2 regions of the Herminiimonas aquatilis genome follow, and region 2 is predicted to be linked to the other one. Evidence: predicted binding sites of a transcription regulator. Region 2 holds the regulator's gene; the other holds the start of a gene.

Region 1 (15,948 bases), on a different contig from region 2:
CCCCGAATAAACAGTCCGCGGGCGCTAGATCCTTGCCGTTTCAGATCGGCGCGAATGGTTGGGCTGCTGACGTCGTGCGCTTGCCATCGCCTAATTTCGACCGGCGCGCTGAAGGGATGGAAATTGCGTTGCTGGTTATTCATAACATCAGCCTGCCGCCTGGACAGTTCGGTGGCCCGTTTATCGCCGACCTGTTTTTGAATCAGCTGGATTATGATGCGGATCCTTATTTCGACCAACTGAAGCCTTTGCGCGTATCGGCGCATTTTCTGATCCGGCGTGATGGCATGGTCATGCAATTCGTATCTGCGAACGACAGGGCATGGCACGCCGGCACATCTTCGTTTTGTGGACAAGAGCGTTGCAATGATTTTTCAATCGGGATCGAGTTGGAAGGTACAGACTTTGAACCTTTCGAGCTGGCGCAGTATGCTGCGCTGGCATTGCTGACTGATGCATTGAGGCGGGCCTATCCACTTCGGCATGTGGCGGGGCATGAACAGATTGCGCCGGGACGGAAAACCGATCCGGGGCCATTTTTTGACTGGGCAGATTATCAAGAGCGCTATCACAAAGTGCGCTCGGAATCAGTGCAATCTGCGCGCATTGATGGTGATTTGCAGTTCTATTTAGATTAAAAAATGCACCATTGCAATCCCATGTATTCATATAAAAAAATATATCGAAAACTCTCACGAAAGTGATTGCATCCCCGACTTTAGCGCACTAGAATTAGTGCAGATCATAAATTCCACACTAGATGTAGTGGGTTTTGCCGATCCACCCCTTAAATCTGTTCAGTTGTTGCTTCACCATAATTTGTCCGTATATACATATTAGTCGGGGCCCTGAGCAGGTGTCTTTCAATATAACTAAATAGAGTTGGTCCCGGTGCGAACCTAGATGGACGTACGCAGGTGCCTTCCATAAAAAACATTTTTCGCAAAACCCGCAATAACAGGTTTATCTCTTACAACCAGCACGGCAAAACCTGCCTGCAATAGTTTTTAAAGGAGTTGTAATGCTCTCTACTCAAGAAAATTCAGCCAAATCGTCGACGGAAATCGGCAATATCGCGCCTCTCGCGGTTGCTCCATCGACTTCCGGCGCTCACGCCGTCGGTTTGAGCGACCACCGTATCATCCGCCGCAACGGCGCAGTGGTCGGCTTTGAGCCATCTAAAATTTCCATTGCTGTTACCAAGGCATTTTTGGCCGTTAACGGTGGTCAGGGAGCCGCATCTGCACGCGTGCGCGAACTGGTCGAGCAATTGACGGCGAATGTGGTGAACGCCTTGGTGCGTCGCCAGCCAGCAGGTGGCACTTTTCATATTGAAGATATCCAGGACCAGGTTGAGTTGGCGCTGATGCGCTCGGGCGAACACGATGTAGCCCGCGCTTATGTCTTGTACCGTGCAAAACGTATGGAGGAGCGTGCGCAGCAGCAAGCCGCGAAGCCAGTCGTTGAATCCAACCAGTTGCACGTGATCGAAGATGGTCAACGTCGTCCGCTGGATATGAATCAAGTGCGCGATCTGATCGGCGCAGCATGCATTGGTTTTGAAAAGCATGTCGACGCTGAAGCGATTCTGCGAGAAACAGTCAAGAACCTGTACGACGGTGTACCGGTCGAAGAATTGCATAAGTCCGCCATCCTGGCTGCTCGCGCGCTGATGGAAAAAGACCCTGCGTATACAACAGTGACAGCGCGTTTGCTGATGCACACTATCCGTAAAGAAGTATTCGGCAAGGAAGTCGCTCAAGCGGATGCGCCTGAAGCCTACTTGGAATACTTCCCTAAATTCATCAAGAAAGGTATTCAGGCAGATCTGCTGGATGCCAAGCTTGGTCAGTTCGATCTGAAAAAACTCGGCGACGCCCTCGTCCCTGAGCGCGATTTGCAATTCGGTTACCTTGGCTTGCAAACTTTGTATGACCGTTATTTCCTGCATATCAGCGATACCCGCATCGAAATGCCGCAAGCGTTTTACATGCGTGTTGCGATGGGCCTGGCGCTGGGCGAAATCAACCGTGAAGAACGTGCGATCGAGTTCTACAACCTGTTGTCGTCGTTTGACTTCATGAGCTCGACCCCAACCTTGTTCAACTCAGGTACTTTGCGTTCGCAATTGTCGTCATGCTATTTGACGACGGTCGCCGATGATCTCGACGGCATCTATGAAGCAATCAAGGAAAATGCATTGCTGGCGAAATACGCCGGCGGTCTGGGTAATGACTGGACGCCAGTCCGTTCACTCGGTGCGCACATTAAAGGTACCAACGGTCGTTCGCAAGGCGTTGTGCCATTCCTGAAAGTTGTCAACGACACTGCAGTTGCTGTCAATCAAGGCGGCAAACGCAAAGGTGCGGTTTGCGCCTATCTGGAAACCTGGCACATGGATATCGAGGAATTCCTCGACCTGCGTAAAAACACTGGCGATGATCGCCGTCGTACGCATGACATGAACACCGCCAACTGGATTCCTGATCTGTTCATGAAGCGCGTGATGGAAAAAGGCGAGTGGACGCTGTTCTCGCCATCCGACGCACCAGACCTGCACGACAAGGTCGGCAAGGCATTCGAAGAAGCCTATACCGGCTATGAAGCTAAAGCTGCTCGTGGTGAATTGAAACTGTTCAAGACCATTCAGGCGCTGGATCTCTGGCGCAAAATGCTGTCGATGCTGTTCGAAACCGGCCATCCATGGATCACATTTAAAGATCCTTGCAACATCCGTTCGCCGCAACAGCACGTTGGCGTCGTTCACAGCTCGAATCTGTGCACCGAGATCACATTGAATACCAACGATTCGGAAATCGCAGTCTGCAATCTGGGTTCGGTCAACATGCCGGCCCACATGAAAGACGGCAAGCTGGATCACGTCAAGCTGCAAAAAACCATCCGCACCGCGATGCGCATGCTGGATAACGTGATCGACATCAACTATTACGCAGTCAAAAAAGCGCGTGACTCGAACCTGCGTCACCGTCCAGTCGGCCTCGGCATCATGGGCTTCCAGGATTGCTTGCACATGATGCGTATTCCTTATGCATCGAACGAAGCAGTGCAATTTGCTGATAACTCGATGGAAGCCGTTTGCTACTACGCTTACTATGCATCCACCGAATTGGCAGAAGAACGTGGCCGTTACAGCTCGTATAAAGGTTCCTTGTGGGATCGTGGCATCTTGCCGCAGGATTCGCTGAAATTGCTGGCAGAAGAACGTGGCGCGAAATATCTGGAGGCGGATTACAGCGAAACATTCGACTGGACACCGTTGCGCGCACGCATCAAGGAATTCGGCATGCGCAATTCCAACTGCGTAGCAATCGCACCGACTGCGACGATTTCAAACATTATCGGCGTCTCGGCTTGTATTGAACCGACTTACCAAAATCTGTACGTCAAATCGAACTTGTCTGGTGAATTCACCGAGATCAATGAATATCTGGTCCGTGATTTGAAAGCGCGTGGCTTGTGGGATGAAGTCATGATTTCCGATCTCAAATACTTCGACGGCAGCTTGGCCAAGATCGATCGAATTCCGCAAGATCTGCGCGATATCTACGCCACCGCTTTCGAGGTGCAACCATCGTGGTTGGTTGAAGCCGCATCGCGTCGTCAAAAATGGATAGATCAAGCGCAGTCGCTGAATATCTACATGGCAGGCGCATCGGGTAAAAAACTTGATGACACTTACAAGCTGGCATGGTTGCGCGGTTTGAAAACCACGTATTACCTGCGTACCATGGGTGCAACGCACACCGAAAAATCGACATCGAAAACCGGCGCGCTCAATGCGGTGGATTCCGGCGGCGGCAATTCGACAAGTGCATCCGCGGCTGAAACCGACGGCCCAGCATGCATGCTGCGTCCAGGCGATGCCGGGTTTGAAGAGTGCGAAGCCTGCCAATAATCGTCTATTCAGACGGTGGTATTCGCTAGCAAAAATTGATATTCATGATGTTGCACTGAACTTGAATTGCATAATGCTGACAAAGCTGTATAAGGTTTTGTCGGCATTAAGGTTTTCGGCAACATCCGCACCATATATAAATAAGGAAATACATCATGCTAAGTTGGGATGAAGAAGCAAAGCCAGCAGCACCGCAGCCGGCATTGCAACCAGCACTGCAACAAGTACGTGACGCAGCAGCACAACGCGTACAAGCCCATCAAGATGTCGCATTGAATCCTGCATTGGTGGCAAATCCGGCCGCCGCAGTTGATCCAACCCGCCGCATGGATGCGGCTGACAAGCGCATCATCAATGGACAGACCGACGTCAATCAACTGGTTCCGTTCAAATACAAATGGGCATGGGATAAATATCTGGCTGGTTGCGCAAATCACTGGATGCCGCAAGAAATCAACATGCAGCGTGACATCGAGCTGTGGAAAAATCCTAACGGTTTGACTGAGGACGAACGTCGTCTGGTTAAGCGTAATCTCGGTTTTTTCGTTACTGCCGATTCTCTGGCTGCGAACAATATCGTGCTCGGTACTTACCGTCACATCACTGCACCTGAATGCCGCCAGTACTTGTTGCGTCAAGCGTTTGAAGAAGCGATTCATACCCACGCGTATCAATACATCGTGGAATCACTGGGTCTGGATGAAGGCGAAATCTTCAACGCCTATAACGAAATCGAATCGATACGCGACAAGGATCAATTCCTGATTCCGTTTATCGATGTACTGACCGATCCACACTTCACGACTGGCACGACAGAAAACGATCAAACATTATTGCGTTCGCTGATCGTGTTTGCGTGCCTGATGGAAGGCTTGTTCTTCTATGTCGGCTTCGCGCAAATCCTCGCGCTCGGTCGTCAAAATAAAATGATGGGCGCGGCCGAACAGTATCAATACATTCTGCGTGATGAATCGATGCACTGCAATTTCGGGATCGATTTGATCAACACGATCAAGTTGGAAAATCCGCATTTGTGGACACCGCAATTCCGCGAAGAGATTAAAGCGTTGTTTTTACGCGCAGTAGAGTTGGAATATCGTTACGCAGAGGATACAATGCCGCGTGGAGTGCTTGGACTGAATGCTCCGATGTTCAAAGGCTATTTGAGATTTATCGCAAATCGCCGCGCTCAACAAATCGGTTTGGAACCGATGTTCGAACAAGAGGAAAACCCTTTCCCTTGGATGAGCGAAATGATCGATCTGAAAAAAGAGCGCAACTTTTTTGAGACGCGTGTCATCGAATACCAGACAGGTGGCGCGCTCAACTGGGAATAAGCAAGTTGAGCTGCACCTTGAATATGCAGTCGTATAAATATGAATCACAAGACTGCAAAAACAGGAAAGGCAACAACCAAATTTAATGAACAGTAGAAGACCGATACGATCTGATCTGCTCAAGCCGCACCACCTGATTCAGTCAGGTGTGGCGGCTTTTTCCTTTAAAAAAGGTTTGTTTTTTCTGAAACAGAATTCCAATGCCGGCATGAGTGCTGGCGTTTTTTTTGGCTAATGCAGTAGCGCCGCTACGAAATACGCATGGTCATGTAAGGCTGAAGTGCTGCATAAGTGAGGGGATGCAGCAGTTCAGCTGGTGCCGAATTCATTAGCGCAAGCAAGAGTACGCTTGTGCCGATGAATAATCCGCCTTTTTCATCGCGATGGAAACGGCGGGTTTCCAATAGAAGCTTGATTTTTTCCATCACGTGAAGGAGAAACAAAATGGCAACAGCAGCAAAAAAACCAGCAGCGAAGAAACCAGCTGCAAAGAAAGCAGTAGCAAAAAAACCTGTCGCTAAAAAAGCAGCAGCTAAGAAGCCAGTGGCTAAAAAGGCAGTCGCCAAGAAGCCAGTAGCGAAAAAAGCAGTAGCCAAAAAAGCGGTAAAGAAAGTCGTCGCTAAAAAAGCAGCAGCTAAAAAGCCAGTTGCTAAAAAAGCGGTAAAGAAAGTCGTCGCTAAAAAAGCAGCAGCTAAAAAGCCAGTTGCCAAAAAAGCGGTAAAGAAGGTCGTCGCTAAAAAAGCAGCAGCTAAAAAGCCAGTTGCCAAAAAAGCGGTAAAGAAGGTCGTCGCTAAAAAAGCAGCAGCTAAAAAGCCAGTTGCCAAAAAAGCGGTAAAGAAAGTCGTCGCTAAAAAAGCAGCAGCTAAAAAGCCAGTTGCCAAAAAAGCGGTAAAGAAGGTCGTCGCTAAAAAAGCAGCAGCTAAACCAGCAGCTAAGCCGGTAGCTAAACCAGCAGCTAAAAAAGCAGCGCCTAAAAAGCCAGCAGCTAAACCAGCAGCAGTAGCAGCACCTGCGGTTAAAACGGTATTGAACCCGGCAGCGGCTTGGCCGTTTCCAACGGGCACTCGTCCGTAAATCCAGGTTCGCTTGGGTGCGCCTGATTAAATTCAGGCACAATCCGCTGTGTGGCTTACGTCGCACAGCGGTTTTTTTTTGAAGGAGTCTTCGTGCTGGAAAGTATATTTACGCTGATTATCGATACCATCGCCGTCGTGCTGGCGGGTGCCTTGTTACTTAGATTCTGGATGCAGGCCGTGCGCGTGCGCCCGCCGATGGAGATCGCGCAATTTACATATCAACTGACGGACTGGCTGGTACGTCCTTTGCGACGCATACTGCCGGGCGCAGGCGGTTACGATTGGGCCAGCCTGATAGGTGCATTTTTAGTGGTCTTGATCGCTACCGCGGTTGAAGTCTGGTTACGCAGTGCGTTTACGCCGCATGTGATCTTGCTGCTGACTATTCTGCGGCTCTGTCAGTGGGCATTGTACGGATTGATAGGCTTGTTGCTGATCGAGGTGATTTTCAGCTGGGTCAATCCGCATGCACCACTGGCGCCGTTTGTACGCAGCCTCAATGACCCGTTGATGCGGCCTTTGCGGCGCATAGTGCCGCTGATGGGAAGCATTGATTTGTCACCGCTGGTGGCATTGATACTGCTGCGTATTGCGATTGAATTGGTAGCGACTATCGTCGGATCACTGCTTTGACGCGTTGCACAGAATGATGCCTGCTGACAGCTGAGTATTGTCAGCAGGCCGTGTCGTTAGAAACGGTAACCGAATGCCTGATGGAAGCAGTCTTCAATTTCTATACGCGATAACACGTGATTTTGCGGTCCTTGATGGCGAATCTTGATTGATCCCATCAGGCTTGCCAGACGTCCTGTGGTTTCCCAATCCAGATTATTGGTCAAGCCGAACAACATGCCGGCACGGAATGCATCGCCACAACCGGTTGGGTCCACGACCTTGTCTACTTCTACGCAGGGAATCGCCAGATGCTGGTTGCCCGTGAAAATATCCGCGCCTTGTTCGCCACGCGTGACCACCAACGCAGAGACCTGTTCTGCGATTTTAGCCAGCGACAAGCCGGTGCGCTCTGTCAGTAATTCTGCTTCATAGTCGTTTACTGCAACATAGGTTGCCAGCTCAATGAATTGCTTCAGTTCGTCGCCGTTAAACATTGGCAGACCCTGGCCGGGATCAAAAATAAAGGGCACGTTCAAGTCTGCGCATTGTTGCGCATGTTGCAACATGCCATCACGGCCATCCGGTGCAATGATGGCGACAGCGATATCACCGGCTTGCTCCACCGTATTTTCATGTGCGAAGGTCATCGCGCCAGGATGAAACGCCGTGATTTGATTGCTATCGGTATCCGTCGTGATAAATGCCTGACCGGTAAACGACGTTTCTATGGTTTTGATGCACTGCTGAGAAATGTCCAGTTTTTCCAAATGTGCGCGATACGATGCGCCGTCTTGACCGATGGTCGCCATGATGAGCGGATCACCGCCGAGCAGCTTCAGGTTATACGCAATATTGCCGGCGCAACCGCCGAACTCGCGCCGCATTTCCGGGACAAAAAAGCACACATTGATTTTATGCAGTTGGTCCGCCAGCAAGGCTTCGGAAAAACGGCTTTGGAACGACATGATCGTATCGAAGGCGAGGGAACCGCAAATGAGTGATTTCATGGACTTAAAGTATGGAAATAAATGAGGATGGGAAATTGCTCGCAATCATACACCGCGCGAGCGGCTCGTAGTATTCGCCGGTTGGCATGAAATAGAAGTGCCTGCGCATGGACTGCTCACAGAGTCAAGAATGCCTGATGCTCAAGGATAAAACAGGTACACGCGATAGCCGGAGGCCTTGATCTGCGCCAGTTCAAAAGACAGTTTGACGGTGTGTTCGCTGCTTGCGGCAAATCCCGCGCGGATTTCCTCCGCGCTCAGGAAGTCGGTCGGTTTGAAAACACGGCGTAATAGCGGCTTTTCATTGGCATCGTTCAAGGTCAGTTCAATATGCGGCCACGCTTGCAGCGTTTCACTGTAATTGCGCAGCAGCGTAGTGAGTACAAACGACTCCTTGTTTTCGGCCAGGGTTTGCAACTCGCTGGATTCGATCGAGACGGCATTGATTTGTGCTGGCAGTTCTATGCGGCAGGCAATGACATCGCAAAGCTGCGTCAGGAAGGGCTTGGCTTGCGGAAATGCCCCAGCGATCTGATTGCGGAATAAATAAGTGCCTTGTGTTAGCGCAGCGATCAGGAGAATAAAGCAGGTGATGCCGAGCGCGATGGCAAGTTTTTTTCCGAGGCGTTGTTGTCGGCGGCCACGTTTGACGAAGGCCGGTTCATCATCGTCAATAAACTCTGATTCATCTTGATTATCACTGGCCTTCGCCTGGGCCGCTTTCTTGTTGCTGCGCCAGGGTTTGCGCTGCAAGTCCTCAATAGCTTCGTCCAGCTCATCCTTGCTGTTCGGATCGAAATCCTGGCTATCTGCGCCATTGCTGACGTTCCCTGAGGCCGTGTTTGCTTGTTCTGCATTGGCATCTTGTTCCGGATATTCGCGCGTGAAGTCGACCAGCGTCATGCGCTGCAAAGGATCTTCACGTTTGCTGGCGACAGGTTCTGCCGATGGCCCTGGTCCTTCATCTACTTCAGCTTGGGATGGCGCGGGAATATCGAAGTCGATCTGGTCGCTAGGCGTGTAACGCGCTTCTTCTTTCTCTCCTACGGCCGTTGCGGTATCCGGCGACGCTGCATCCAAAGCGGTCGTGACCAGCGACTGCTCTTCTGCAGTTTTGTCAGGAGGAGAGTCGCTTAAGCCAGTTGCTGCAAATGCGGGCTCGACCGCGCTCGCCGTGCTATCTGCTGGCTCGGCATCTGGCGGTGGCAACAGATGTTCGATCCCGTTGAAAATTTCCTTGCAGTGGCCGCAGCGTACCAAGCCTGCACGCAATTTCAATTGATCGTGTACGACGCGGAACGTCGTTTGGCAGTGGGGACATTGCGTCGCGAGTGCCATGGTGTTCGCTATTTGTTGTCTAAAGATTGTGCGGCAGATGAGCTGCCTGCCAACGCGACCCAGCCTTCATGTTCTGCCCACACCGTCAATGCGATGAATGGCGCATAAGCAGCGGCGACTTCATCAACCTGCGTGGCTAGTACGCCTGATAACACCAGCTGTCCACCAGGATTCACGCGTCCAGCCAGCATCGGCGCCATCAGTTTTAACGGATTGGCGAGAATGTTGGCGACGACGACGTCGAAGGTGTGCGCGTGACCGGATTCTGCAAACTCATCCGGCAGGTAGTAATCGACGTCGCAATGATTGCGTTCGGTATTGAATATGGCCGATTCAATTGCCTGCGGATCGATGTCGATGCCGACAACTTTTTTTGCGCCCAGTTTTTTGGCAACCATCGCCAGAATGCCGGAGCCGCAACCATAATCGAGTACGGTCAAATCGACAGGCGCATGGGCTTCCAGCCATTCCATGCAAAGTCTCGTGGTCGGATGACTGCCGGTGCCGAAGGCGAGGCCAGGATCGAGTTCCAACACCAGTGCGTCCGGATCGGGGGCATCGTGCCAACTAGGGACAACCCAGATATTTTTACCGATATGGATCGGCTCGAACTGCGATTGGGTCAGACGCACCCAATCCTGTTCTTCAACATTGCGCAACGTGAATTCAACTTCACTTGCAGCCAGACCAATCGCACTTGCAGCCGTAGCGACGATCGCGGTTTGATCTGATTCTGCTGGGGTTAATGCAACGACGCGGCTGTGTTCCCATGCCGCTTCCTTGGGTTCCATTCCCGGTTCGCCGAACAGCGGCTGTTCGGCGTCCGTGCCGAAATCGGCATCTTCGACAGATACCGATAAGGCACCGGCGTCCATCAGCGCATCGGATAGAGATTCCGCATGCGTACGGGCGACTTCGATGACAATTTCGGTCCAGCTCATGAATACCTCAATGAATTACAGTGCAGCCTATTATATTGGCTGGACGCCTGAGTCGGCGGGATGATGGATTTATTTGATGCGGCCCGTAACGACAGCGGGCTGTCGTTACGGTAATTCTGAAGCAATGGCAAGAATGAATATCCTGCCACCTTAAACCTCTTGAGGAGATTATTTCTTCGGCAAGTCAGGTTTTTCAGCCAGTTTCTGTTCCAGATAGTGAATGTTGGTGCCGCCTTCTATGAAGCGTGCGTCAACCATCAATTCACGATGCAGAGGGATGTTGGTGAGAATGCCTTCCACCACCATTTCAGACAAGGCGATTTGCATGCGCTTGATTGCCTGCTCACGCGTCGCACCGTAAGAAATCACTTTCCCTACCATTGAATCGTAATTCGGCGGGACGTAGTAACCAGCATACGCATGCGAGTCGACACGTATACCAGGGCCGCCCGGTGCATGCCAGGAAATGATTTTGCCTGGCGATGGGGTGAACTTGAACGGGTCTTCTGCGTTGATACGGCATTCGATGGAATGGCCGTTCAGGACGATGTCGCGTTGGCGATAACGCAGCTTTTCGCCAGCAGCGATACGGATCTGTTCTTGCACGATGTCGATACCGGTAATCATTTCTGTAACCGGATGTTCAACTTGCACGCGGGTGTTCATTTCGATGAAATAGAATTCGCCGTTTTCGTACAGGAATTCAAACGTGCCAGCGCCGCGATAACCCATTTTGCGGCAGGCTTCTGCGCAACGATCGCCGATGCGTTCGATGGTTTTACGTGGAATGCCTGGTGCTGGTGCTTCCTCCAGTACTTTTTGGTGGCGGCGCTGCATCGAGCAATCGCGCTCACCGAGCCACACTGCGTTCTTGTGTTCATCGGCCAGAATCTGGATTTCCACGTGACGCGGATTTTCCAGATACTTCTCCATATAGACTTCCGGATTGCCGAATGCAGCACCGGCTTCCGTTTTTGTCATGGTGACGGCATTTAACAATGCCGCTTCCGTGTGTACAACGCGCATGCCACGCCCACCACCACCGCCCGCAGCCTTGATGATGACTGGATAGCCGACTTGGCGCGCGATCTGAATGATGGATTTGGTATCTTCCGGCAATGCACCTTCCGAGCCGGGAACGCATGGCACACCTGCCTTGATCATTGCCTGTTTGGCTGACACTTTGTCGCCCATCATGCGAATCGATTCGGAACGAGGGCCTATGAAAACAAAGCCTGATTGTTCTACGCGTTCTGCAAAATCGGCGTTTTCAGATAAAAAGCCATAGCCTGGATGAATCGCTTCTGCATCGGTGACTTCTGCGGCACTGATGATCGCAGGCATGTTCAGATAGCTGAGTGCGGAGGGTGCAGGGCCGATGCAGACAGATTCGTCTGCCAGCTTGACGTATTTGGCGTCGCGGTCTGCCTCGGAATGGACGACCACGGTTTTGATGCCCATTTCTCGGCATGCGCGCTGGATACGTAGCGCGATTTCACCGCGATTGGCAATGAGAATTTTTTCAAACATAGTGGGAACGGGACTCGTCGTTATAAGGATGGAATCAAATCAGCCAGCTTCAAAGCGGGAGCGGCAATGTGCCCAAGCTCCCAGACTTCAAGCTTAGCCGATGATGAACAACGGCTGACCGAACTCAACTGGCTGACCGTTTTCGACCAGGATTTCCTTGATAACGCCGGAAGCGTCCGCATCGATTTCATTCAACAGCTTCATCGCTTCGATAATGCAGAGGGTGTCGCCTTCTTTAACTACCGAGCCGACTTCGACGAACGCTGGCGAGCCTGGTGCGGAAGAACGATAGAAGCTGCCAACCATAGGTGATTTGACGACATGACCAGATGGGACTGCCACAACTGGTGCTGCAGCGGCGGCCGGTGCGGCAGCAACTGGTGCTGCTGCCGGGGCGTACTGCTGGCCACCTTGCGGCTGCATCATGACAACCTGGTTTTGCGGGATTGGGGATGACTTGACGATGCGAACTTTGCTTTCACCTTCGGTGACTTCCAGTTCTGCGATATCAGATTCTGCGACCAAATCAATCAGGGTCTTGAGCTTGCGTAAATCCATGTGAAATTCCTTGGAAATTTTAGTTTTTATGATTAAAGATGCGGGCAATTATAAGGCATTTGCCTGAAAATGGGAGAAATTAGAGCTTTTTGAGTGCGAAGGCGATGGCGGCTGTGTAGCCGTCAACACCCAAGCCGCAGATCACGCCGACGGCGATGCCGGACAGATAGGAATGGTGGCGAAAAGTCTCGCGCTGATGAATATTGGATACGTGTACTTCCACGAATGGCAATGCTACCCCAGCCAATGCGTCGCGCAATGATACGCTGCTATGCGTCAGCCCGCCCGGATTGATGACGATAGCGTCTATGCCTTCTTGCTTCGCCGCCTGAATGCGGTCTATCAGTGCACCTTCATGATTGCTCTGAAACGCAGTCAGTTTAGCGCCAACCAAGCTGGCTTGCGCCATGGCGGCGCGTTCGACATCGGCCAAAGTGGTCGAGCCATAGACTTCAGGCTCGCGTGAACCGAGCAGGTTCAGGTTGGGACCGTTCAATAAAAGAATGTTTTTTGCCATGGAGATGCAACTCCGTTTGACGACGATGGCCGCATTTTGCCGCTAAATGACCATGGTTGGCAAGGACAAATCCTGCTCCGGACTAAAGAGCTTGGATATCGCTGCGCAACTGATCCATCTTCAATCGGCCGAGGTATGTCTTTTTGATATCGCCTTGGGGGCCTATGATCACGGTAAATGGCAGGCCGCCGGTTTGATTGCCGAACTGCCGGGAAAGCTCGGTGCCCGTCATTCCTGCTATATAAAGCGGGTAAGTGATTTTATATTTGGCGGCAAACTCGCGAATATTGCTAGGGGAGTCGATGCCTACTCCCAGTATCTGGATGCCTTTCGGTGCCAGTTCCGTTTGCAGCGCGGTGAGCTCGGGCATTTCTTCTACACAGGGCGCACACCAGGTGGCCCAAAAATTAACGATGAGCGTTTTGCCCTGCCATTGCGAGAGTTTGTGTATCTTGCCATCGGCATCCGCCATTTCCTGCGCAAACAGGGAGGATACTGCAGCGGATTCAGGTTCAGCCGGCATGTGATGTTGGGAGCCGAAATACATGCCTATCCCTGCAAACAGTAAGGCTATTGCGCCAACCAGAAATGCATTTCGCTTCATTTTTGTTTGCTTTCTAATATGAGTGTACGTACAAATTCAATATCGGCGCGTTCCTGCCGCCCCGAACCAGATTTCTTTACGGCGCCGCGCAGATCGTCGGTTTCGTAGAGCGCAAGATGCACGCCCTCTTGCTGCCACATGAAGCTCAACGTTTCTACCGGTTCACTGCGGCCTTTAAAATGACTGGATTCCGACACCTCGAAATCGATACGTTTGTTCAGCAGGTAGATTTCGACATCTTTCGGGCTGTCAGCGAACAATTGCAGATGAATGTCTGAATGTTCGCCGGCTGTGCCATTGAGCACCGCTCCGGTCAGATGCGGCTGGAAAGGGGCCAGTTCTGCCATCAAGCGCACCGCCAGCGTACGCAAATGCAGTAGTCGCGCGGGCTGCGTGTCGCCAAAGAAGAGTTCGTTATAGAGACGCACTTCATCTTCCAGCATCGCATTGTCAGGCAGGATATCGCCGCGCACTTTGTTGTTGCCAAGTATCTGTTTGGCAGCTTTGCGCTTGGCAGTGCCGTAGTCGACGCCATCTTCAGCAATCATGCGGGCGGCGGCTATCGCGATTTCGGCGCGCAAGGTTTCGGCGTCGGAGGGTGGGTGAGTTGACATGCGCGAATGATACTCCCGCCGACAGTAGGCCGTCGTCAGGTAAAATCTCGTTATTCCAATCCGAAATTGTACAATGCATATCCACATACTTGGCGTTTGCGGCACCTTCATGGGTGGTTTGGCAGTGTTGGCCAAAGCCGCCGGCCACACGGTTACCGGTTGTGACGCCAACGTCTATCCGCCTATGAGTACACAGCTCGAAGCGCAAGGCATCAAGCTGATTGAAGGCTTCGGTCCTGAACAAATCAGCCTGAACCCTGACTTATACGTGATCGGCAATGTCGTCTCGCGTGGCAATCCCTTGATGGAAGAAATTCTCAATCGCGGTCTCCCGTACACCTCAGGGCCGCAGTGGATAGGCGAACATATCTTGCAAGGTAAGTGGGTGCTCGCCGTCGCTGGAACACATGGCAAAACCACGACTTCGTCGATGCTGGCCTGGATACTGGAAGATGCAGGCTACGATCCCGGATTTTTGATTGGCGGCGTGCCAATGAACTTCGGTATTTCGGCGCGGCTGTCCGGCAGCGGCAAGGAATCGTCATTCTTCGTGATCGAAGCGGATGAATATGACACGGCGTTTTTCGACAAGCGCAGCAAGTTTGTTCATTACCGCGCGAAAACCGCGATTCTCAATAATCTGGAATTCGATCATGCCGATATTTTTCCTGATCTGGCGGCGATCGAAACCCAATTCCACCATTTGGTGCGCACGGTTCCCGGCATCGGCCGTGTCGTTGCGAATGCGCGCGAAGCATCCTTGCACCGCGTCATCAAGCGCGGTTGCTGGAGCGAGACTGAATGGTTTGGTACTGAAGAGCAAAACGGCTGGGCCATCACCACGCATGACGACGGCAACTTTGACGTCTTCTTCAACGGTGAAAAACAGGGTACGGTGAACTGGGCGTTGACCGGTGAGCATAACCGCATGAATGCGCTGGCGGCTATCGCCGCCGCGCGCCATGTCGGCGTGGTATCGGCGCAAGCCATCGCCTCTTTGAGCCAGTTTGAAAACGTCAAGCGCCGTATGGAATTGCGCGGTGTTGTAAACGATATTGCAGTCTATGACGACTTTGCGCATCATCCGACCGCAATCGCCACCACAGTTGCGGGCTTGCGTAAGAAAGTCGGCAAGTCGCGCATCCTGGCAGTGCTGGAGCCGCGCTCGAATACGATGAAACTCGGCACCATGAAGGAAGCGTTGCCCGGCAGTTTGGTGGATGCCGATCTGGTATTTGGTTACGGTGCCAGCGGGAATGGCAAGGATGCGCTGGGTTGGGATTTGGGTGAAGCGCTCGCGCCGCTCGGCAACAAAGGCCAGGCTTTCAATGACTTGAATGCGCTGGTAGCAAGCATCGCAAAAAGTGCACAAGCCGGCGACCAGATCTTGGTCATGAGCAATGGCGGTTTCGGCGGTGTACATCAAAAAATCCTGGATGCACTGGCACCATGATTTTGTATTTGCACGGTTTTCGTTCTTCACCGCAATCGGCCAAAACCAGCTTGCTGGCGGCACACATGCAGGCGCTTGGGCGGGGAGACGAATATCTGTGTCCGCAACTGCCTGCATCGCCGCGTGCGGCGGTGGAGCTGGTACTGGATATCGCCAGCGAAGTTAATCCAGCGAAACTGACGCTGATCGGTTCATCGCTGGGTGGATATTACGCAACTTATGTCGCGGAGAAGTTGGGCTGTCGTGCCGTTTTGCTCAACCCTGCGGTATTTGCTGCACGCGATCTCGCCACACAAGTTGGTGTCAAAACGCAATATCACACGAACGAGCCATTTGAATTCAAGGCCGCGTATATTGACGAATTGAAGGCGCTGGCAGTCGATCGCATCACGCATCCGGAACGTTATTTCTTGATGGCCGCCACTGGTGACGAACTGCTCGA
Region 2 (15,948 bases):
GAGTTGAAAACGACTTATCCAGCCTTGTCATTCAAGATCGCTGGTGCTGTCGGTGAAGATCCTCAAGTGTTGAATGCGATGGCGACTTATTGCGTCAGTGCTATCGCTTAACTATTTGCTTAATTATTCTGTATTGAAGTACTGCGTTCCGCCATCGCTTCACCGATCATCACCAGCACTGGCCCTTCGCAATCCCCCAATCCCTGTTCCAGATCATGCAAGGTCATGCGCAGGATGCGCTGATTTTCCAGACTGCAGTTTTCTACGATGACAACTGGTAATGCCGGTGAGCGGCCTTGCTCCAGCAATTTTTGCGCAGTGACGATAGCCTCGCGGCCACCCATGTACTGAATCAAGGTATCGCAATCCGGCAGCGTTAATTCATTCGGTTGGTTCGGTGCGGTGGCTGAAGTGAAGAAGGCAATGCTGCGGGCGACACCACGTTTGGTCAGTGGTTGCTGTGTCGCTGCTGCTGCGGCGAAAGCGGTGGTAATGCCGGGGATAATTTCAACTTCTATGCCGTGCGATTCAAGCGCGTGAAGTTCTTCATCGGCACGTCCGAACAGCATCGGGTCGCCGCCTTTTAGGCGCACGATCAATTTGTATTTTTCTGCACAATCTATCAATAGCTGATTGATTGCAATCTGTGCAGTAGAGCGCTGGCCGCTGCGCTTGCCGACGGAAATTTTCTCTGCCTGCGGACAAAGCGCCAACATGTCTGCGGTGACCAATGCATCGTGCAAGACGACATCGGCTTGCGCCAGAATGCGCGCACCACGTACGGTGATTAAATCGACGGCACCGGGGCCGGCACCAATCAAATAAACCTTACCGTACGTTTTTTCTGCTTGCGTCATGCTGTGCTGCTTAGATTGCCTAGAGTTTATTTCGTCAGACGGATCATGCCGGCTGCGACGGTTTGATGCGTGACTTCATCGATCAATATGAAAGCACCAGTCGAGCGGATTTCGTCGTAGGCATCAGCAGCCAATGGCTGTTGCACATTAATCGTGACGCTAGCGATGCCGTTGAGTTTGACTTCGTCGGCTGGACGTTTTTCTTGCGTGTTGATGTCGAGCAGTGTGTCGATCTTGGTGATGCGTGCCGCGACTTGGCGGGTTGTATGTTTCAACCAGTATTTGCGACGTACATCCAACGGCTCTTCCGACAACCAGCATAAATCAGCATTGACGGTTTTCAGCAGTTCAGCTGGACGGCTGGCAGCCGACAGCATATCGCCGCGAGAAATATCGACATGCTCTTCCAGCAGCAAGGTGATTGATTGACCGACCACGGCATATTCCAGCGAACCATCCAGGGTTTGAATATCTTTAACGGTTGCGGTGTGACCGCTAGGTTGCACTACGAGCTTGTCGCCCTTGCTGACCTTGCCAGCTTCGATGCGCCCCATGTAACCGCGGAAGTCATCGGCTTCATGACCGTTGTGGCGCGCGACTAATTGAACCGGGAAGCGGAATGGCTCGTCATGCGACTCGTCATAGACGCTTAGGGATTCCAGTAATTCGATCAGGGTTGGGCCTTGATACCAATCCAGTTTCTCGCCGCGAGTCACTACGTTGTCGCCAGCCAGCGCCGACAATGGAATCGGACGAATATCCTTCAGCCCCAGAGTTTTTGCAAATTCTGTATAGGCCGCAACAATACGGTCGTAGATAGCTTGATCGTAGTTGATCAGATCCATCTTGTTGACTGCAACGATCACGTGTTCGATTTGCAGCAAGTGCGCAATGGTCGAATGGCGTTTGGTTTGAATCAGCAATTCAACGCTGCCGTTATCGCCGAGTTTGACTTTGGAGACGTCGATCAGGATGATCACTGCATCAGCGGTCGAGGCGCCCGTCACCATATTGCGGGTGTACTGTTCGTGGCCCGGTGTATCGGCGATGATGAACTTGCGTTTTGGCGTGGCGAAATAGCGATAGGCGACATCGATCGTGATGCCTTGTTCGCGTTCTGCTTCCAGACCGTCGGTCAGCAAGGACAGATCGATGGTGTCACCTACTGTGCGTTTATGTTTGGCGCGCGACATTGCATCGAGTTGATCGGCGAAAATGCCTTTGCTGTCGAACAGCAGGCGGCCTATCAGTGTGCTTTTGCCGTCATCGACGGAACCGGCCGTGATGAAGCGCAGCAAGCCACGTTCGGCCGATTTTTTCGAATTACTATCGGCCACGACGGTAGCGTTCAATTGGGCACTCATCAGAAATATCCTTCTTTTTTACGTTTTTCCATCGATGCTTCAGACGTTTGATCGTCCATGCGGGTTGCGCCGCGCTCGGTGATTTGGGTGACTGCGGTTTCTGCAATGATCGCGTCGACTGTATCGGCATCCGATGACACAGGGCAGGTGCACGAAATATCGCCGACGGTGCGGAAACGGACGGTTTGCGTCTCCACTGTTTCGCCGTCTTTGGCTGGTGTCAAATCGGTCAGCGGCACCAGCAAGCCATTGCGCGGAATGACCTGGCGCTGATGCGCAAAGTAGATAGACGGGAGTTCGAGTTTTTCGCGTGCGATGTATTGCCATACGTCGAGTTCGGTCCAGTTCGAGATCGGGAATACGCGCATGTTTTCGCCCGGATGTACGCGGGTGTTATACAGATCCCAGAGTTCGGGGCGCTGCGCTTTTGGATTCCATTGGCCGAATTCGTCACGGAAGGAAAAGATGCGTTCTTTGGCACGTGCTTTTTCTTCATCGCGACGTGCACCACCGATGCAGGCGTCGAATTTATATTCAACGATGGTTTCCAGCAGCGTCACAGCTTGCGCTGCATTACGCGAATCGGTCAGTGGATTACGCAGGCGCACAGTGCCGCGCTTGATCGAATCTTCCACCGAACCCACGATCAAACGTTCGCCGAGTTCAGCAGCGCGCTTGTCGCGGAACTGAATCACTTCGTCGAAGTTGTGACCGGTATCGATGTGCACCAGCGGGAAAGGGAATTTACCCGGACGGAATGCTTTTTCAGCCAGACGCAACATGACGACCGAATCTTTGCCGCCCGAAAACAGCAGTGCAGGATTGCTGCATTCCGCTGCGACTTCGCGCATGATGTGGATCGCTTCGGATTCGAGCCAGTCCAGATGTTTATTGCTGGCTGCATCGAGAAATAATTTATCGACTACTGTGTTCATAGGATCTCAAGCGTTAGTTGCTACAGGTTTGATTCTGATCAGCTTGCCGTCAACGACGTGCAAACCGCATTCTTTCGATTCCGGGTTTTCCCACCACCAGCGACCGGCGCGTACATCTTCGCCAGGTTGAATCGCGCGCGTACATGGTTCGCAGCCTATTGATGGAAAGCCACGGTCGTGCAATACGTTGTAGGGCACGTTATTACTGCGGATGTAATGCCAGACATCTTCTTCCGACCAATCCGTCAGAGGGTTGAACTTGATCATGTCGTGCGCTTCATCCTGCTCTTGCACATCCAGCTCGGCGCGTGTGCTTGATTGCGCACGGCGCTGGCCGGTGATCCACGAGCGATTGCCTTTCAACGCACGATTCAACGGCTCAACCTTGCGGATGCGGCAGCATTCCTTGCGCATCTCGACGCTTTCATAGAAGGCGTTCAAGCCGTTTTGCTTGACATAGGCTTCGACGGCCTCAGGTTGCGGACGATACGGCGTGACTTCGTAATCGTAGGTTTCCTTGATGCGATCAAGCACGGCCAAAGTCTCTGCGTGCAGGCGGCCGGTTTCCAGCGTGAAGATGACGACCTTGTCTTGCAGCTTGTTGCGCAAGATCATGTCGGTCAGTACTTGATCTTCTGCTGCAAGACTTGATGCAAAAACCGCAGGTGAAAACTCATCAGCTACCCGTTGCAGGGTTGCGATGGTTGTTTTCACCAGTTCGTCGAAATTTTCGCTGATCATTTTGGTGCGACCGCCTGACGATCGACGCGGCGGAACAGCGGGGTCTTTTTATCCCACGATTGCTGATAGCTTTCCGAAAAATCGCTCAAGCCTTTCAGCGCATCGTTGACGTCCCTATCTGCACGCACGGCAAACGAGTTGAAGCCGACGCGTTGCATATAAAACAGTTGATCACGAAGGACATCGCCGACTGCACGCAGTTCGCCGTTGTAGTCGTAACGCGCGCGCAAGTTATAGGCGATCGAATAACCACGACCATCTGCAAATTTAGGAAAGTCGATGGCGATCATGGTCAATTTAGTCGCGTCGTCTTTCAATGCTTCCGGCCTTTCGTCACTGGCGAGCCAGACGCCGACATCCTTACGTGTTTCCAGTGTTGCGCGTTGCGCTTGCCATACGGCTAGCGGCACGATGACCTTGCCTGCTGGAACGACTACTGTTTCGGGCGCGTCGCCTTCTTGCACTTCCGCGCCTTCGGTACCTTCAACGATTGCCGGCTTCAGACGCAGCAATGTCCAATCGTCTTCGCCGACCACGACTTTGTCTTTGATGATATTAAGCATATGCGTCTTCTCCCTTCGCATGCGCGACCTTGATGGGGGTGGCGTACACATGTTCCTTGAACGGCGCGACGCCGAGGCGGCGCGCAGTGTCGATAAAGCGTTCGTCTTCAACGCGATCGCGTACATAGACTTCCAGCAAGCGTTCGATCACGGTTGGCATTTGGTGCGCGGAAAACGATGGTCCGATGATCTTGCCGATCGAACTTTCGTTGCCTTGTGCGCCACCTATCGATACTTGATACCACTCGGCACCATCTTTATCGACACCGAGGATGCCGATGTTGCCGACGTGATGGTGACCGCAGGCGTTGATGCAGCCGGAAATATTCAATTCGATCTCGCCGATGTCATGCTGGAAGTCGAGATTGTCGAAGCGTTCAGCAATCGCTTCCGCGATCGGAATCGATTTGGCATTGGCCAGCGAACAGAAATCGCCACCAGGGCAGCAAATCATGTCGGTCAGCAAACCGATATTCGGCGTTGCCAATCCGTGCGCTTTGGCTTCTTGCCAGACGGTGTACAGATCGGACACTTTAACGTCGGCCAGCACCACGTTTTGCTCGTGGGTGACGCGCAATTCGCCAAAGCTGTAGCGGTCAGACAGATCAGCCATGAAATCCAGCTGTTCTGCAGTTGCATCGCCCGGCGGTACGCCGGTTTTTTTGCAGGACAGGACAACAGCCGCATAACCGGGCACCTTATGTGCCTTGACGTTGCGCTTCAACCAGTTGTTGAACGCTTTGTCGTCTGCTTTTTTCGCTTCAAAATCTGCATTGTCTGCAGACAGGGTTTCATACTCTGGCGAAGTGAAAAATGCAGCGACGCGATGCAATTCTTCTTCAGTCACGGTGCCTGGACCATCCTTGATGTCCAGCCATTCTTGTTCGACCTGACGACGATATTCATCGATGCCGATGGCTTTTACCAGAATCTTGATACGCGCTTTGTAAATATTGTCGCGACGACCGTACTGGTTATAAACACGCAGGATCGCTTCCAGATAAGTCATCACGTGTTGCCACGGCAGGAATGCGCAAATCTCGCTGCCGAGGATAGGCGTGCGGCCCATGCCGCCGCCTACCATCACACGGAAGCCGATTTCGCCTTGTTCGTTTTTGATCACGTGCAGGCCGATGTCATGCACTGCAGTCGCAGCGCGATCTTCTTTGGCACCACTGATCGCGATTTTGAATTTACGTGGCAGGTAAGCGAATTCCGGGTGGAAGGTGCTCCATTCACGGATGATTTCTGCATACGGACGTGGATCGACGATTTCGTCGGCTGCAACGCCGGCCAATTCATCTGAAGTCGTGTTGCGGATGCAATTGCCTGAGGTCTGGATTGCGTGCATTTCGACTGAAGCGAGTTCAGTCAGAATGTCCGGTGTTTCTTCCAGATTGATCCAGTTGAACTGGATGTTTTGACGCGTCGTGAAGTGGCCATAGCCGCGATCATACTTGCGGGCGATATGACCGAACATGCGCATCTGGGCCGACGACAGCAGGCCGTAAGGCACGGCGATACGCAACATGTATGCATGACGCTGCATGTACAGGCCGTTTTGCAGGCGCAGGATACGGAATTCGTCTTCAGCCAGTTCGTCAGACAGACGACGGCGGACCTGATCGCGATATTGCGCGATACGTTCCTTGACGATTTGATGGTCGTATTGATCGTAGCGATACATCTTGATTCCTTAAAAAACTAACTTGACGGCAACGGTTGTCAGCACTGTGGCTAACAAGACGCGCAACACTTTTTCCGGTATGGCTTTTGAGACCAGCGATCCCAGCGTGATGCCGGGAACGGAACCCAGCAACAGCATGGCCAGCAACTCCCAATTGATTGATCCCAGCCACCAGTGGCCGAGTGCCGCAATCGCGGTTAACGGTACTGCGTAGGCAATGTCGGTACCGGCAATTTCGGACGGCGACAGGCGTGGATAAAGCAAAACCAGTATGGTGGCGCCGATTGCTCCGGCACCAATAGACGAGATTGTAACCAATGTACCGAGAATTGCACCCGAAACAATCGTTGCGGTGACCAGTTTTGTACCGTGAAATTGGCGATCCGGATGTGCGCTCATCCATTTTTGCAGGCGGGTTCTGAATATCAGTGCAATCACGGTGAGCAAGACCGAACCGGCAATCGAATACCGTATGACCTGGCCGATTTCCTGATCCAGTCCACCCAGGTATTTCAGTGTGATCGCTGTCAATACGGCTGCCGGCAACGCACCGATGCACAATTGACGGACGATGTGCCAGTGCACATTTCCGCGATAGCGGTGGGCAAAAGTGCCGGCGACCTTGGTCACAGAGGCGAACGCCAGGTCTGTCCCTACCGCAACCGTGGGCGATACGCCGAACATCAGGGTGAGCAGGGGCGTCATCAGGGAGCCGCCGCCGACACCGGTCAAACCGACCAGCAAACCGACAGCAAAACCTGAAACGATATAAGAAACAGACATAAGACCTCGCGCAAAGTAGGGCGAATAGTAATAAACTTGAGCCTTATTCCAAACTACTTAGTAATTATTTGCTTATATGCATTTTTGATATAAGCAATGGTGAAAAACGACTGAAAGGCAATTTCGGTCTAAAAATATAAGGGGAAGGCATGAATCTCCACCAACTTCGCTTTGTTCGTGAAGCGGTTCGACAAAACTTCAATTTGACCGAAGCCGCCAAAGCGCTATTTACGTCGCAGCCTGGCGTGTCCAAGGCGATCATCGAGCTGGAAGAAGAACTAGGCGTGGATATTTTTTCGCGTCACGGCAAGCGTATTCGCGGCCTGACGGAACCTGGACGCGCGGTATTGAAGTCGGTCGAACTGATCATGCAAGAGATCGACGGCCTCAAACGCATAGGCAATGAATTCGCGGCGCACGATAGCGGCAGCTTCACGATCGCGACCACGCACACGCAGGCGCGTTATTCGCTGCCGAAGGTGGTACAGGCTTTTACGCAGAAGTTTCCCAAGGTGCGCTTGTCTTTATTGCAAGGGAATCCCAAGCAGGTTGCCGATATGGTCTTGATGGACCAGGCCGATCTTGCCATTGCAACAGAATCGATCGCCAGCATAGACGGGCTGATTTCCCTGCCTTGTTATCAATGGGAGCATCAGGTTGTGGTGCCGCTCGATCATCCCTTGTTAAAGTCCAAGTCGATAACGCTGGAAGAACTGGCCGCTTACCCGATCATTACTTATGATAGTGCCTTCGCCGGCCGCAACAAGATCGATCACGCATTCAATCTGCGTAATCTGAAGCCGGATATTCTGCTGGAAGCCATCGATGCAGATGTGATCAAGACGTATGTCGAGCTGGGCATGGGCATCGGTATCATTGCCGGCATGGCCTTCGATGCCGAACGCGACAAGAATCTGCGCGCGATTCCAGCCGGTCACTTGTTTGGTACCAATGTGTCGCGGGTAGCCCTGAAGCAGGGCGCGTATCTGCGTAGCTATGTATTTACGTTTATCGAATTGCTGACGCCTACACTCAATCGCAAACTGGTTGAGCAAGTGTTGAGCGGCGAGAAGGATATGTACGAACTGTAGTCCGAGCCGCAAAAAGTGCTTTGTAATTTTTTGAGTTTTGTATTTTATTTTGAGTTTTGCATTTTAGGAAGTTGGAAGCATGATTAAACCGGTCAATACCGATATGGCAGCCTATTACGCGCAGCGTAACAACTTCGATGAAGAAGATGTCGAGAATCCGGATGGGATGGATGCACTTGATGACATCATGGAAAAACTGCGCGATCAACTGACGGATGAGCACGTGCTGGAACTGGCATGTGGTGACGGCTACTGGACCGATGAACTGGCGGAATACGCAGCTTCGGTGCTGGCCACCGATATTAATCCGACCTTGCTGGAGCAGGCCGAAGCCAGAGAATTGCCTGAGGAAGTGGTGCAGTTTGCAGTTACCGATGCACTCGATCCGCAGGTGGAAGGCGAGTTCACCGCCTGTTTCGCCGGCTTCTGGTGGTCGCATGTCAAACGCCAGGATCAGAGTGAAGTCATTGCACGCATACGCAAGATCATAGGTAAGGATGGCTTGCTGGTGCTGGTCGATAATTCGCAAGTCGATACCGAAAAAACCGTGATCGCGCGTACTGATCAGGAAGGCAATACTTATCAGATACATGCGCTGCCAAATGGCGAACGCTACGAGATTCTTAAAAACTACTATACCAGTAGCACCCTGCGCAAACGCCTGGGGCCCTTGTTAAAAGACATGCGCATCCATTATTTTGAACATTACTGGATGTTGACCGCGCGCTTGCGTTAAGACTAATACAGGAGCATGACGTGAGATCAACCCGAGCCACTTCCGCCGTCGAGCGGCTGAAAGAACGCAGCGGCAATGACGGTTACGCGATGGTGCGCACTGCGGCAGAATCGTTTTATCTGGTCGACAATTCGGGTGAGGGCGCACCGGTTGTCTTGTGCCCGCACCTGCCACTGGATGAGTTTGTCAGTTTCGTCAAAGCCTATGGTCCGCAAACGCCGCGCCGCCAAACCAAATCCGATATCGCTTTCGAAAAGCAGTTGGTTAAAAAGAGCTGATAGTTGGCGAAGCCTGGGCTGCAGCGGGTGTTGCCGGTACGGCTGAGTCTGTTATTACTGCTTTGTTGCCAGCGCTGAGCGTGCGTTAAAAACAGTCACGCAATCACCATATATCAAGTACGAGTACATTCAAATCATGACAGATGAACGCATCAATCTTATCGAGAGCATCATTATCGATCGCGAGTTCGGCATATGCACATTGAACATTGTTGACCCTTTGCCTTGGATCGGGGACGAAGATCACCTCGCCAACCTGCAGGCAAAGATCAACAATAGTCTGCAATACATCGAGAGTAGCGAAATTTTTGTTGCCTATCCTTCGTCGCGCGGCATGGATCTTGCCATACATGTGCAATTTATTTATGCGCCGAATCAGGATGCACAGCACTTTCTGGCCGAAGCGCAGAGCGTGCTCGACGATGCAGGATATGCGTTGACTTACGGCCCTTTGGGCAGCGATTACGCGAGTGATGCGGCTGAATAAATCGGTCGTGTAAGTATCTGGTAAGTATTCGGTAAGTATCATCCGGCAAGATGCGGTATTCTTCTTTTTCCGAGGCGTAATCCGTCGCCTTGTCCTTCACGTATCAACTGATCCAAGCTGGCATTTTTCAGCCGAGACACAAGCTGGTGCGTGATTACTTTTATAAGGATTGAATCATGAGACAAGTATCCCGCGTGAGCAAAGTACTTTTTTGCGCGATTGCAGCAGCCAGTTTTTCAGTCAGTGCATTTGCGCAAAACTGGCCTAACTCGACGGTCACCGTCGTGGTTCCCTGGCCTCCAGGCGGCCCATCCGATATCGCGGCACGTCCTATTGCCAAACGTTTGACGGAAACATTGGGTCAACCTTTTGTAATTGATAATCGCGGCGGCGGCGGTGGCAACATCGGTAGCGCTGCAGTGGCGCGTGCTGCTGCAGATGGTAATACCTTGTTAATCACATCCAGCGCACCGATCGTCATTAATCCTAGCCTGTACAAAAAAATGGCATTTGATCCTAGCAAGGATCTGGTGCCTATCACCAATCTGTTGCGCGTACCTTTGGTACTGGTAGCGAATCCATCCGTACCTGCCAACAATCTGAAAGAACTGATCGCTTACATCAAGACGCAGCCGCAGTTTTCTTATGCATCGGCAGGTAATGGCACGCCGCAACACATGACTGGTGAACTGTTCAAGAGTGTGACCAAGCTGGACATCACACATGTACCTTACAAGGGTTCGGCACCGGCGATTTCCGATTTGCTCGGCGGTCATGTGCCTGTGATGTTCGACAGCATGATCGCGATCATGCCGCATATCAAAAGCGGCAAGGTCAAAGTGATTGCAGTGTCGGGTGCAAAACGTTCGTCTTTGTTGCCTGATGTTCCGACCTTTGCTGAATCAGGTTACCCAAATCTGGTTTCGTATGCCTGGTATGGTTTCTTTGCCCCAGCCGGAACGCCAAAATCGCTGGTTGCAAAAATCAATGCTGAAACACAGAAAATCATGAAAGAACCGACTTTCCAGAAAATTCTGGCTGATACCGGTTCCGATTATGTCGGCGATACGCCTGAAAACTTTGCTGCATTCGTCAAAGACGAAGCAGTGAAATGGGCGAAAGTCGTGAAAGAAAGCGGCGCAACCGTAGACTGATCACACGGAAGCAGGCAAACGAAAGTGAGCTTGTAATGTCAATAAAAAAGCCCCGTACATGCGGGGCTTTTTTACATTCTGCATTTTTTAGAAGTGCTGTGCAGTCATCGCCCGCATCAATCGATGGTGGCAATCACGGGCGTGTGATCTGACGGCTGTTCCCATTTGCGTGGCACCTTGTCGATAACGCAGGCGCTGCAGCGCGCGGCCAGCGGTGCGGACAGTAAAATGTGATCAATCCGCAAGCCGCGATTCAAGCGGAATCCCATTTGGCGGTAATCCCACCAGCTATACAATTTTTCCGGCTGCTCAAATATGCGGAAGGCATCGGTCAAACCCATTTCCTGCAAGCGAAAGAAGGCTGCGCGTTCCGGTTCTGACACCAACACCTGTCCCACCCACGCTGCCGGATCATGCACGTCGCGGTCTTCCGGCGCGATGTTGTAGTCACCCAGCAAGGCTAGTTGCGCATGCTGTTGTTGCTCCTGTTCCAGCCACTGATGCAAGCCCTTGAGCCAGTTCAGTTTGTAGATGTATTTATCCGAGTCAAGCGACTGCCCGTTCGGAATGTAGGCGCAGATGATGCGTACGCCTTCGATGGTGCCGGCGATGATGCGCTGTTGTTCATCTGCATGCAGCGGATTGTTTTTAACGACATCTGCAATCGGATGGCGTGACAGGATGGCGACCCCGTTATAAGTCTTCTGGCCGCTGAATGCAACTTGATAGCCGGCGGCTTCAATTTCCGCTACCGGGAATTTTTCATCCACGGTTTTTGTTTCTTGCAGACAAAGTACATCAACCGGATTGTCGCTCAGCCATTGCAAGACTTGCGGCAGGCGGACTTTGAGGGAGTTGACATTCCAGGTGGCTATTTTCATGTTTTAAATGGTCCGATGGCGATACTGATGAGCGTGACGGCAAGATTTGCTTTTAGCGCCGTGGCGATGCTGCTTCGCTTGCGCGCGGGATGCCGAATTGTATCAGTCGACGGGCGTTCGTCGTCAGCCCTGCCTTGTCATTCTTTCATCTCGGTAGCAGTAGTCCTCTGCTTGCCGAAAACAGGCGCTTGGCGTAAAATTCGAGCACCATTTCGTCTCACGTAACTGGCGAATCCGACCGATACTATCGCGTCGTAAGGTGGGCCTATCCACCGTGAAGCGTGAGATTTCATTGCCGTGCGCCTGGGTAGCCCGAATGGTAAGCAAGACTGAGGCTGCCTGTGTGTTCAATTTCGGCCCTCTTTCTATCCCAGGTTGTTGTAATTGCATGTCTTGGTGTTGCGTATCTTTGATGCGACTTCGATATGCCGTTGTACCTACGCTATAGCTTTCTTCTCATCTTTGAACGATTGGAGTGATTCATGTTTTCAAAAGACCAGACCCTCGCAAAAACAGATACCGAATTGTGGTCGGCGATCCAGAAGGAAAATACACGTCAGCAGGATCACATCGAACTGATTGCTTCCGAAAACTACACATCGCCTGCGGTGATGGAAGCGCAGGGTTCGCAACTGACCAATAAATATGCGGAAGGTTATCCGGGCAAGCGTTATTACGGCGGCTGTGAATATGTCGATATCGTTGAGCAACTCGCGATTGATCGCGTCAAGCAATTGTTTGGCGCAGAAGCGGCCAATGTACAGCCGAATTCCGGTTCGCAAGCCAACCAGGGCGTGTTCTTTGCCGTCCTCAAGCCCGGCGATACCATCATGGGTATGTCGCTGGCAGAAGGCGGTCACTTGACGCACGGCATGGCATTAAACATGTCGGGTAAATGGTTCAACGTCGTGTCCTATGGCTTGAACGAGAAGGAAGAGATCGATTACGAACAGATGGAACGTCTGGCGCGTGAACACAAACCGAAGATGATCATTGCCGGTGCATCCGCTTATGCGCTGCGCATCGACTTCGAACGTTTTGCAAAAGTCGCAAAGGAAATTGGCGCCTACTTCATGGTCGACATGGCGCATTACGCCGGTCTGATCGCTGCCGGCGAATATCCGAATCCCGTGCCATACGCCGACTTTGTGACATCGACCACGCACAAATCCCTGCGCGGCCCGCGCGGCGGCTTCATCCTGATGAAGGCCGAGCACGAAAAAATCATCAACTCGGCGATCTTCCCTGGTATTCAGGGCGGTCCCTTGATGCATGTGATCGCCGGCAAGGCGGTCGCTTTCAAGGAAGCGCTGGCACCAGAGTTCAAGGTTTATCAGCAACAAGTCGTCAAGAATGCGGATGCGCTGGCCAAGGCATTGATTGCACGCGGCTTGCGTATCGTTTCCAATCGTACCGAATCGCATGTGATGCTGGTCGATTTGCGCGCCAAGAAAATCACCGGCAAGGATGCTGAAGCATTGCTGGGTTCCGCGCACATCACGACCAACAAGAACGGTATTCCTAACGATCCGGAAAAACCGTTTATTTCTTCCGGTATTCGTCTGGGCAGCCCGGCGATGACGACTCGCGGCTTCAAGGAAACGGAAGCGACCAAAGTTGGCAACCTGATCGCTGACATACTGGATAATCCTGGTGACGCAGCAACCATTGAGCGCGTGAAAGCCGAAGTCAAGAAATTGACGGATGCCTTCCCTGTATATGGCTAGTATGGCAAATGGTCTGTTGATGTTTGGTCTGTGATTTAAATCGGATTGGTAGCAAAGTACTGTTTCGTAAAAATGAAAAAGTAATACCAGGTGGCCTCGTTGCGGTGAATGACCGGATGAGGCCATTTTGGGATATCGAGTAGCTGAAAGTGGAGTTGTAAGGTAGTCGTAGTCGTATTTTTGAGCCGGCGAAAGTAGCCGAAAATGTTCAAGGTTTCACTGACATAACGATCCATAAGGCCGCGCACTGCAATGAAATGTCCTTTTTGCCAGCATGACGATACGCAGGTTCTGGACACGCGTATTTCCGAAGAGGGCGACAGCATACGTCGCCGACGTCGCTGCGTGAGTTGCGATAAGCGCTTTACGACGTACGAACGGATTGAGCTGACCATGCCCGTCATCGTCAAGAAGAACGGAAGCCGTACTGATTTTGACCCGAAGAAACTGCAGGCCAGTCTGCAACTCGCCTTGCGCAAACGGCCGGTCTCCGCGGAGGCGGTTGATGCGGCTATTCATCGCATTGAACAAAAGTTGTTGTCCAGTGGCGAGCGAGAAGTTGTTTCCGGACAGATTGGTGAACTAGTCATGCGCGAGTTGCAACGGCTGGACAAGATTGCCTACATCCGTTTCGCTTCGGTCTACAAGAGTTTCGAAGATGTTGCCGAATTTCAGGACGCGATTGCCGAAGTGGGGCGTGAGCGTAAAACTCCGGCCAAATAAGAGCTGGGTTGATAATTGTTAAAAATGGCCTATGTCGCGGGCCATTTTTTATGGTCCGGTGCAACGGTGCAGGGAATGCAGATAGATTGTTAAGGAGTGATTTCCAATGAGTAATGGGCGCTGCAGATAGCCCATTGTCTGTTTGTCAGCGCTATCTCACACGCAAATGGGATAAGCGCTGATTTTACTGGCGCGAAGATGGTGTGATGATCAAGCCTCGGAAATCATGATTACAAGGGGAATACCCATGGCACAAGTCTCTAATCTGCGTATCAAGCCCGTTGGCCATCATGTCATTAATTCCAACGCCATCGCCGCACTTAAAATTAAGAGTGATGAAACGCTTAATCGTCGCCCGATAGCACCCAAGGCGCTGGCGGGTTTGCATGGCCACAATCCAAAACATAACGGTTTGCTTGCCGCTTTGCCGGCTGCTGACTACGAGCGTTTGCTGCCGCATCTTGAATTCGTCGAAATGCCTTTCGGCACGACGATATGCGAAGCTGGCGAGAAAATGCAATACGCTTATTTTCTGACTGGCAGCATCGTCTCACTATTGTATGAAACTGCGGACGGCGCATCCTCCGAAACAGCAGTGATCGGTTACGAAGGCATGGTCGGCGTCGACATTGTAATGGGAGGCGGCGCTTCATTGAATCGTGCATTCATTAAAAGTGCCGGCTATGGCTTCCGCATCAAGGCTTCTGTATTGCGCGAAGAGTTCGCTCGTGGTGGTCCACTTCAACAGTTGCTGCTGCGTTTCACGCAAGCCTTGTTTTCACAAATGGCGCACACCGTTGCATGCAATCGCCACCATACGATTGTGCAGCAATTGTGTCGCTGGCTCCTGCTCAGCCTTGATCGCCTGCCTACGAACAAAATCAGCATGACGCAGGATCTGATTGCCAATATGCTCGGTGTGCGACGCGAAAGCGTGACAGAAGCAGCCCGCAAATTGCAGGATGAAGGTTTGATTCACTATAGCCGAGGACAAATTACTGTCGTCAACAGAGCGGGTCTGGAAGAGCAAATCTGCGAATGCTATACCAGCCTAAGCAAGGAATATGATGGCTTGCTGGTTGCAAACGGCAGGTAACAAATCTGATCCCATGGAAAAAAGCCGCCTATGCTATAGGCGGCTTTTTTATTGTTCAGATAAGCGGGATATGCAATAACTGCGGCCGCATTGCTATTGTGAATGAATATAAAAAAGCCCTCTGTTATGAGGGCTTTTTGTTATCAGCAAGCGAGGAATTTCCTCGCCACCTGAAATTAGCGTTGTTGATATTGCTGCTGTTGAGGTTGCTGTTGCTGCTGTTGTTCCGCAACATAAATCTCGACGCGACGATTGCGTGCGCGGCCTGATTCATTGGCGTTGCTGGCAATCGGTTCGCGGCTGCCACGGCCATCGACATAGATGCGTTGTGGTGAAACGCCACGGCCCGCGAGGTAATCACGCGTGCGCGATGCGCGGTCGAATGACAATGGGTTATTGATCGCATCGCCGCCGGTGCTATCAGTATGGCCGATGATGGTGACGGTAGCGGCAGGATTATCAACCAGTCCAACTGCGAAACGATCGAGGATAGGACGGAAGCTGGAATTGATGTCCGAGCGACCTGTCGCAAAAGAAATATCACTAGGGATATCAAGCTTCAGGCGGTTGTCTGCCGTTTGCGTCACTTGCACGCCAGTCCCCTGGGTTGCCTGTTCCATCGAGCGCTTTTGGTTTTCCATTTTACTGGACCAGACATTACCGGCTACCGCACCGATGATGCCGCCAAGAGCCGCGCCACCAGCGATATTTTTCGAGCCACCACCAACGCCGCCGATCAAAGCGCCCAAGCCTGCGCCGATGCCCGCGCCCTGTGCGGTGCCGCGTTCTGTTTCAGACATGTTGGCACAACCTGAGAGTGCGAGTACGGCGGCAATGCTGCCAAT

Evidence for each region. Region 2 encodes NrdR, which represses ribonucleotide reductase genes. Its sites were predicted from a motif close to CACNANATNTNGTG; they were not measured.
Region 1: the regulator NrdR is predicted to act here: its motif matches at 755-768, upstream of ACFQO0_RS12115 (ribonucleoside-diphosphate reductase subunit alpha).

What each region holds. Positions count from the first base shown of each region.
Region 1 is NZ_JBHTCC010000002.1:534,508-550,455, reverse strand. Features, by position in the region: gene ACFQO0_RS12125 (sigma-54-dependent transcriptional regulator) at 1-10, shown strand, start outside; gene ampD (1,6-anhydro-N-acetylmuramyl-L-alanine amidase AmpD) at 1-638, shown strand, start outside; gene ACFQO0_RS12115 (ribonucleoside-diphosphate reductase subunit alpha) at 1,022-3,916, shown strand; gene ACFQO0_RS12110 (ribonucleotide-diphosphate reductase subunit beta) at 4,072-5,253, shown strand; gene ACFQO0_RS12105 (hypothetical protein) at 5,502-5,678, opposite strand; gene ACFQO0_RS12100 (histone H1-like DNA-binding protein) at 5,698-6,327, shown strand; gene ACFQO0_RS12095 (YggT family protein) at 6,420-6,962, shown strand; gene ACFQO0_RS12090 (carbohydrate kinase family protein) at 7,019-7,951, opposite strand; gene ACFQO0_RS12085 (DUF3426 domain-containing protein) at 8,093-9,289, opposite strand; gene prmA (50S ribosomal protein L11 methyltransferase) at 9,298-10,230, opposite strand; gene accC (acetyl-CoA carboxylase biotin carboxylase subunit) at 10,399-11,760, opposite strand; gene accB (acetyl-CoA carboxylase biotin carboxyl carrier protein) at 11,854-12,318, opposite strand; gene aroQ (type II 3-dehydroquinate dehydratase) at 12,398-12,835, opposite strand; gene ACFQO0_RS12060 (TlpA disulfide reductase family protein) at 12,918-13,439, opposite strand; gene ACFQO0_RS12055 (hypothetical protein) at 13,436-14,053, opposite strand; gene mpl (UDP-N-acetylmuramate:L-alanyl-gamma-D-glutamyl-meso-diaminopimelate ligase) at 14,127-15,506, shown strand; gene ACFQO0_RS12045 (YqiA/YcfP family alpha/beta fold hydrolase) at 15,503-15,948, shown strand, end outside.
Region 2 is NZ_JBHTCC010000001.1:451,291-467,238, reverse strand. Features, by position in the region: gene ACFQO0_RS02050 (sirohydrochlorin chelatase) at 1-111, shown strand, start outside; gene cobA (uroporphyrinogen-III C-methyltransferase) at 120-857, opposite strand; gene ACFQO0_RS02040 (sulfate adenylyltransferase subunit 1) at 884-2,221, opposite strand; gene cysD (sulfate adenylyltransferase subunit CysD) at 2,221-3,156, opposite strand; gene ACFQO0_RS02030 (phosphoadenylyl-sulfate reductase) at 3,163-3,897, opposite strand; gene ACFQO0_RS02025 (DUF934 domain-containing protein) at 3,894-4,460, opposite strand; gene ACFQO0_RS02020 (nitrite/sulfite reductase) at 4,453-6,147, opposite strand; gene ACFQO0_RS02015 (sulfite exporter TauE/SafE family protein) at 6,157-6,930, opposite strand; gene ACFQO0_RS02010 (CysB family HTH-type transcriptional regulator) at 7,080-8,021, shown strand; gene ACFQO0_RS02005 (class I SAM-dependent methyltransferase) at 8,101-8,757, shown strand; gene ACFQO0_RS02000 (hypothetical protein) at 8,778-9,035, shown strand; gene ACFQO0_RS01995 (DUF6572 domain-containing protein) at 9,172-9,522, shown strand; gene ACFQO0_RS01990 (Bug family tripartite tricarboxylate transporter substrate binding protein) at 9,699-10,676, shown strand; gene xth (exodeoxyribonuclease III) at 10,793-11,557, opposite strand; ZMP/ZTP riboswitch at 11,769-11,873, shown strand; gene glyA (serine hydroxymethyltransferase) at 12,040-13,284, shown strand; gene nrdR (transcriptional regulator NrdR) at 13,537-14,007, shown strand; gene ACFQO0_RS01970 (Crp/Fnr family transcriptional regulator) at 14,255-15,103, shown strand; gene ACFQO0_RS01965 (YiaD family glycine zipper/OmpA-like lipoprotein) at 15,280-15,948, opposite strand, start outside.